2 regions of the Pseudoalteromonas sp. T1lg21 genome follow, and region 1 is predicted to be linked to the other one. Evidence: riboswitches for the same ligand, from Rfam matches in the RefSeq annotation. Region 1 holds a riboswitch; the other holds the start of a gene.
The links. Region 1 has a riboswitch for cyclic di-GMP ahead of C2M25_RS09675 (chitin-binding protein). Riboswitches for the same ligand answer to the same signal wherever they lie in the genome.
Positions count from the first base shown of each region.

Region 1 (3,424 bases):
CGATGCGGTGTATGCTCCTGCCAAAGACTTTTATCAGCAATGGTGCTTTGCGTCGCCGTCATTAAGCGAAAGTTTTTTGCTTGCCAGTTAGTCACAATGTAAAAGGTATCACCTAGCTTATCGACATCGAACTCATGGCCTTCTTCGCGCGGCATTAAGGCGCTAAACTCACCTTCTGGGTTATTCGCATCCAGCACCCAAGTATCGTTTGTTTCTGTGGTCGCAAGGTCAATAATGATAAGGCTTTCATCGCGGCTTTTGCCAAGGCCCATAAAAAAGCTTTTATCTTGCTCTTCATAAACCAGTACATCATCAGCTTGCGAGGTGCCTAAAACATGGCGGTAAACCTGAAAACCCAATAAGGTTTGTAGGTCTTTTTTCACATAAAAAACGGTTTTACTGTCATTAGCCCACACCACTTGGCCTTCGGTGTTTTCTAGCACATCGCTAAACATCTCACCGCTCGCAATATTTTTAAAACGCACAGTGTAAATACGGCGCCCTTCGGTATCTTCAGAGTAAGCAAGTAGCTGCTCGTCAGGGCTAATTGCAACTTCGCCTAATTCATAAAATTCGTAGTCGCCAGCTAATTGGTTTACATCTAACAACAGGTGCTTGTCGTGCGCTTCTATTGAGCTGCTGCGATAATGGCGTGCATATTCATCGTCGCCACGTACTTCTGAGTGATACCAATACTGGCCATCTTTTACTGGTACCGTGTTGTCGTCTTTAACAATACGGTCTTTTAGCTCATTAAATAGTTGTTCGCGCAGTGGTTTTATATCGGCTAGTTGCTTATCACAATAATCGTTTTCGGCATTTAAGTGCGCTAATACATCCTCATTTTCACGCTCATCATCACGCATCCAATAATAGTGATCGGTGCGAGTCTGTTGGTGAGTCGTTAATGGATGAGGGTGTTTTTTGGCAACAGGAGGATGCGCGAGTAAAGACAAAGAATACGATTTTGATGACACAGGGAAAAACCAAAATAAAAAACGAATTGCTGGCAGTTTATCACAGAATTATACCAATCAGCTTAATTAAGTAGTCTATTTTGAGGCAATGAAACCTCGTTGATAACAAGGCAAAAATTTCGTTATTTAGTTGTTCTAAATGAGAAATTTTTAACGCAGTTAGCGACAGGTTTAATCCCTCAAAATGATTAAGTATTATTGCGGGTTGGTATTAAAAAAGCCCACTCAAATTGAGTGGGCTAAGCAATGCTAAAATAGCATTTAGGGGGAAACTGTTAATGCGATACTTGCTGCCAAGCCATAGCCCAGCTTTTTCCTACACCTGGCTCAAACAGCGGGTTGTGTGAATCTTTAACACGACAAAACTCGCTAAATGGCCACGGTTTACACATATAAATATGACCCGTTTTTGGCTGTAGTACTTTAACACCCGCACTGTAATCGCTGCATGCTTGTGGGTAGACATAGTCATAATCTTGCAGACTATCTTGCACTCGCTCTTTACATTTTGCGATGCAATTAAACGCCACTTTTACCTGCGTAATGCCCGACCCTTCAAGGGCATAAATTTGGTTTGAACGGTACGCAACTACTAAACCTTGTTCGGTCATTTTGCCCGCTTTAACCAGCGGAATATGCACGTTAATATGCTCGGCAACAGAACGTGGCCAATTATGAGGCTCACCCTGATCGGAACTGCTGATCGGGTATTCGAATGATAAATCGACTAGCTCTCCTTGCATGTCATAAAAGGTCACAATCACCCTATCACCAACAAACAGTTGGGTATGATGATTTAAGCAACCAATCGGCAACCACTTCCCAGAGGCCATTGACGTATGCATAAACAAAATATCACCCTAAGAACAACTAATAGGCATTATCTAACAACCGAACAAAATAAATACTTTTAGTTTGAGGCAAGAGATCCAAAGCACTAGATTATGTGCTTATCAGCGGCCCCGCTATCATAGTTTAAAACCTTAGACCGGAAACTTTGCGTCCTAACCTTTCAGTTAGTTTGCCAAAAACAAGACTGAGTATAATCGTGACCGAATCACAAATCAAACAAAAGAATGTAACCAAACGTCTTATATAGCAAATAGTTACTAGCAAAAACGAATGATACAAAAAAGCCAACCTTTAGGTTGGCTTTTAAACTGATGGGGTATTAATCCCTTGCTAGTTTTCTTCTGGTCGTTACTCGGTGCCCCGCACGGAATACTTTCAAGAAGATATTACCCACATCACTCATGATGATGTACAAACAAGGTACAAGTACTAGCGTGATTAGGGTTGCAAACATAACCGCAAAACCAAGTGCAACTGCCATTGGAATGACAAATTTAGCTTGTAAGCTGGTTTCGAACATAATCGGTAGTACACCAGCAAAGGTTGTAATTGAAGTCAGGGTAATTGCTCTAAAGCGTGCACAACCTGCTTCGATAACGGCTTCGCGAGTTGAAATACCTTCACGGCGCGCTTGGTTTACAAAGTCAGTCATAACTAACGAGTCGTTAATTACCACACCCGCTGCCGCAATCAAACCAAAGCCCGACATCAAGCTAATATCTAAACCAAACCAGAAGTGACCCCAAATTGCACCGGTTAAGCTAAATGGAATAACCGACATAACAATAAGAGGCTGTGAATAGCTCTTAAGCGGTACTGCAAGCAAGATATACACTAAAATCATACCGCCGATGAAGAACATGATTTGCTCATTAGCTTGCGCTTGTTGCTCTTCAATAGAACCACCTAACTCAGTTTTAACTGATGGGTATTCTTCTTTAAGTTGCGGTAACAGAGTCTCTTTAACTTGCTTAACAACTTCGCCCGGTTCAATCGCTTCTTCATCGATACTGCCGTAGATATACACAGTACGATAGCCACCTTCACGGCGAATATAACTAATACCTGGCGTTTCATTCAGCTCGACAACATCACCTAGCATGACCTCTTTACCAGCAGGTGTTGTAATAACGGCATGCTTTAATGAGGCAAACGCTTCACGTGTTAGTTTCGGATAACGAACCATGACGCGCACTTCTTCACCACGGCGAATAACACGCTGAGCTTCACCACCGTAGAAACTTGCACCTACTTGATTAGCAATATTGGCAAGGTCTAAACCTAAATCATATGCCACAGGTTTTAAGCTTAATTGCACTTCTTTGCTCGCCGGATCGATGGTCGAACTAATATCAAACAAGCCTTTTTGCTGTTGTAATAGTTGGATGAAACGACGACCTGCATCATTTAAGGTATCGATATCTGGGCCGTAAAGTAAGTAACCAAACTCACCATCCATACCACCGCCATTCACGTCATCGTAAATTTGCAGTGATTTCACACCCGGGATACTTGGCATTTGTTCACGCCAACGACGAGATAATTCAAATGCGTTATACGGACGTAACTCTTCATCGACCAGCGGTGCCAGTAGT
Region 1 is NZ_PQBX01000041.1:99,447-102,870, reverse strand. Features, by position in the region: gene C2M25_RS09680 (S9 family peptidase) at 1-977, opposite strand, end outside; gene C2M25_RS09675 (chitin-binding protein) at 1,253-1,822, opposite strand; cyclic di-GMP riboswitch class I at 1,930-2,013, opposite strand; partial or broken gene C2M25_RS09670 (efflux RND transporter permease subunit) at 2,149-3,424, opposite strand, start outside.

Region 2 (3,424 bases), on a different contig from region 1:
ACTTAAATGCCATAAAAAAGGTGTACCTAAAAATACAAATAACGCTCTTTTTTAGCATTGTCATAGAACTGAAAAACTCAACAATTATATTCGCTAAATTGGTAAAAACGAACTACTATATTAGATATATCTAATATAAGGTTTTACTATGCTTTCCTTAAGAAATATTGTGCTATGTACTGCATTACTTTCTCCTAGTCTGTATGCCGCAACAAACTCAGCGACTCTAGAAACCGAAGCAGCTGAGCGAGCAACTGAATTTGCCACGACGCTCAAATCAGCATTGGCAGCTGCAATCAAACAAGGCGGTTTAGTTGAAGGAATTAACGTGTGCAAAATGCAAGCCCCAGCCATTGCTGAAAGCTTATCAACCGATGGTTGGACTGTAGCGCGTAAAAGCACTAAAAACCGTAATCCAAATAATAAACCTGATGACTGGGAAGCTGAAAAAATCGCTCAGTTGCTCGATATGATCAGAAACACAGAAAGCATCGATAATGTGACTTTTTCAACCAGCAAAGATGGTCAATTTCGCTTTGCTAAAGCGATAAAAGTCGCGCCAGTGTGCCTCAATTGTCATGGTCAAACGATTGCGCCAGAAGTAAAGCAAGCGCTTAGCGAGCATTACCCAAATGATTTAGCGACAGGTTATCAGCTTGGTGATTTAAGAGGAATATTCTCTATTACCAAAGAACTCGACACGTCTGAGCCATAAAATATATGCCTTGTACTCGCATAGTTTGCTCTTAGCAATTAAAATACCCTTTTAAAATCAACCAAGGTGCCATTTATGTCTTTACCTCCTTGCCCACAATGTAACTCTGAATACGTGTATGAAGATCAAAACAACTTAGTATGCCCAGAGTGCGCTCATGAGTGGGATCCAAATGCTGTTAATAACGTTGATGTAATCGATGTAAGAGATGCTAACGGTACCTTATTGGTCGATGGCGATAAAGTGACCGTTGCTAAAGATTTAAAAATTAAAGGCAGCTCACAAGTAATTAAAATTGGCACCAAAGCCGTTATCCGCCGAGTGTTAGATAAAAAAGACCACGAATTAGACTGTAAAGTTGATGGCGTCGGTGAAATGATGGTAACTGCTAAGTTTGTTAAAAAAGCTTAATAAACATATTGAGCAGTGCCCAATATAAAAACACTGCTCAATTAGTATACTTTAAAGAAACAAAAAAACATTTCAAATAGAATAGCATTTTAATTCAAAGATATAGAACTTCACTGAAAATATATTCCATTTAAAATCAAAATAATAAGAACATACCCAAAAACAATACACTGATCCCAAAACAGATCCAGAACACTTACTTTAAGGTACAGGAATAATAAATTTATACTAATTATTTTGCATTAAATAATTATTCTCCTACACTTCTTTTCAATCATTATTTCTTGAATACGGAATATGATTTAAACCACGTTTAAAAAGCAGGTATTTTGAACACTATTTAGGAACTATAAATAGGTGTTCATGCAGTCATACAAATATGTTTTTAACAAAACTAATGTATTAATACTGCCAAACCTACTGTGAGGTAGGGACGGAAAGCCACGGGTCTTCTCTGAAAGAAGTAAGGAAATGGGAAGATAGCCGGGTTGTGGAATTTGGAATCCAGAACAATGAAACATCACATCTTTAGCACAGCATTACTTGCTGTCGCTTTCACATCAACAGCTTACGCAGTAGACGATCCGAATTTTGGTGCACAGTCATTGCGAGGCGAAATCGGCACGAAAGGAGTTTTCTTGACCATTCCTTACGATGAAGTTCGTTATGGTAATGGTGATAACAAAGCATATATAAAACCTGAAGAATACAAAATGATGTATTCGGATAGCATTGGCGGCAAAGTAACCTGCCCTGCTATTAAAGGGCCAGGTCTAAAAGGATTGAATTACCATCAATTCAAAAACGGCATTGAATGCTCATGGAAATCTCGCCCCGGTAGTAATGCCGAAATTATAACTTTTACTTTGATGCCAGGTGGAGACACAGGTAAGTCGCCAAAACACTATCGAGGAAAAAATAAAGTTGTAACATGGACAGGCATTATTAACGATGCTAATGGCCAAGGTGCTGTAACGAAAAGCTATAAAACAACCCTAAGTTTGGATATGTTCGATTACCGTAATGGTAACTCTCATAAAGCTTTTGTTTTCAAAAAGAATCATAAAGTGAAGCTTGGGGATTTTACGTCGACTAAAGGTTCAATCCGTGACTTTATTTGTGACTTCAATGGTCAAAAAATAAATGTACTCAAAGATCATGCACCTGTTGGTCAATTTGGTAAAAAAGGCGTCAAGTGCACTTACATGCTTAAACAAAATGGTAAAGAGCCTCATTACTATGGTGAAGTCGTGTTTAAATAATAATTTAGAAAAATCACAATAACTAGCTTTCCTTTTCATTCAAAGCCTAGCCTGCGCTAGGCTTTTTTATTTTACTTTTTTGTCACCACGCCTTCAGGTATATGTAAAGTACGTTGTGGGAAAGGAATTGTCAGGCCTGCATTCTCGATTGACTCTTTAACTCGTTTGTTTAAATCCCAATAGGTTTGCCAATAGTCTTCATTTTTAGCCCATGCTCTTAGCTGAATATTCACCGAGCTCTCAGCCATGGCTGTCACCATCACTTGCGCCGCTGGCTCACTCAGTAAACGGCTTTCGTTCGCGGCAATATCTTTTAGCACCGCAAAGCCATCATCGATTGAATCGGCATATGAAATACCCACAACAATATCCATTCGGCGTTTGCCATTTCGCGTGAAGTTTTTAATATTGTTACCCCACACTATGCCATTAGGTGATGCGATATAAAGACCATCAATCGTTTGAAAAACACTGGTGAATAGGTTTACCTCAGAGACAGTACCTTGCATCGAGCCTATCTCAACAAAATCACCGACTTTAAACGGCCTTAATATGAGTAACATCATGCCTGCTGCAATATTACTTAAGGTGTCTTTAAGGGCTAACCCTATCGCTAAACCAGCAGCACCCATTAGCGCAATAAGGCTTGCTGTATTCACGCCAAAGATATCTAAAATAAACACCCCGCCAATAATATACACGGCATAACCTGCCACAGACGACAAAATAGGCAGCAAGGTATTATCAAGTTTTTTAAGGGTAGCATTGGAGTTTTTGATAGCCTTTTTCACTGACTTAGCAAGTACTGCACTGGCAATTAAAATAGCAATTGCGAGTATCACTTTATAGCCTAGCGCTATAATTGTTTCTGAGTTATTGAGCCAAAACTCATTGATAGTTTGCTTCATAAAGGTCCTTGATTTTTTGAGTTCTAAATTGCATTTATTTATAAATTGAAAGGAAAAGCCATGCGTTATAGGCAATAAAAATCAGCAATAAACCAACGCCTTCAGCGCGATTTACCCTGCCAACACCA
Region 2 is NZ_PQBX01000061.1:51,387-54,810, reverse strand. Features, by position in the region: gene C2M25_RS16960 (Tll0287-like domain-containing protein) at 149-715, shown strand; gene C2M25_RS16955 (zinc ribbon domain-containing protein YjdM) at 791-1,126, shown strand; cyclic di-GMP riboswitch class I at 1,527-1,622, shown strand; gene C2M25_RS16950 (hypothetical protein) at 1,639-2,388, shown strand; gene C2M25_RS16945 (mechanosensitive ion channel family protein) at 2,460-3,296, opposite strand; gene C2M25_RS16940 (calcium/sodium antiporter) at 3,331-3,424, opposite strand, start outside.
Region 2: another riboswitch for cyclic di-GMP. It lies ahead of C2M25_RS16950 (hypothetical protein); the one in region 1 lies ahead of C2M25_RS09675 (chitin-binding protein).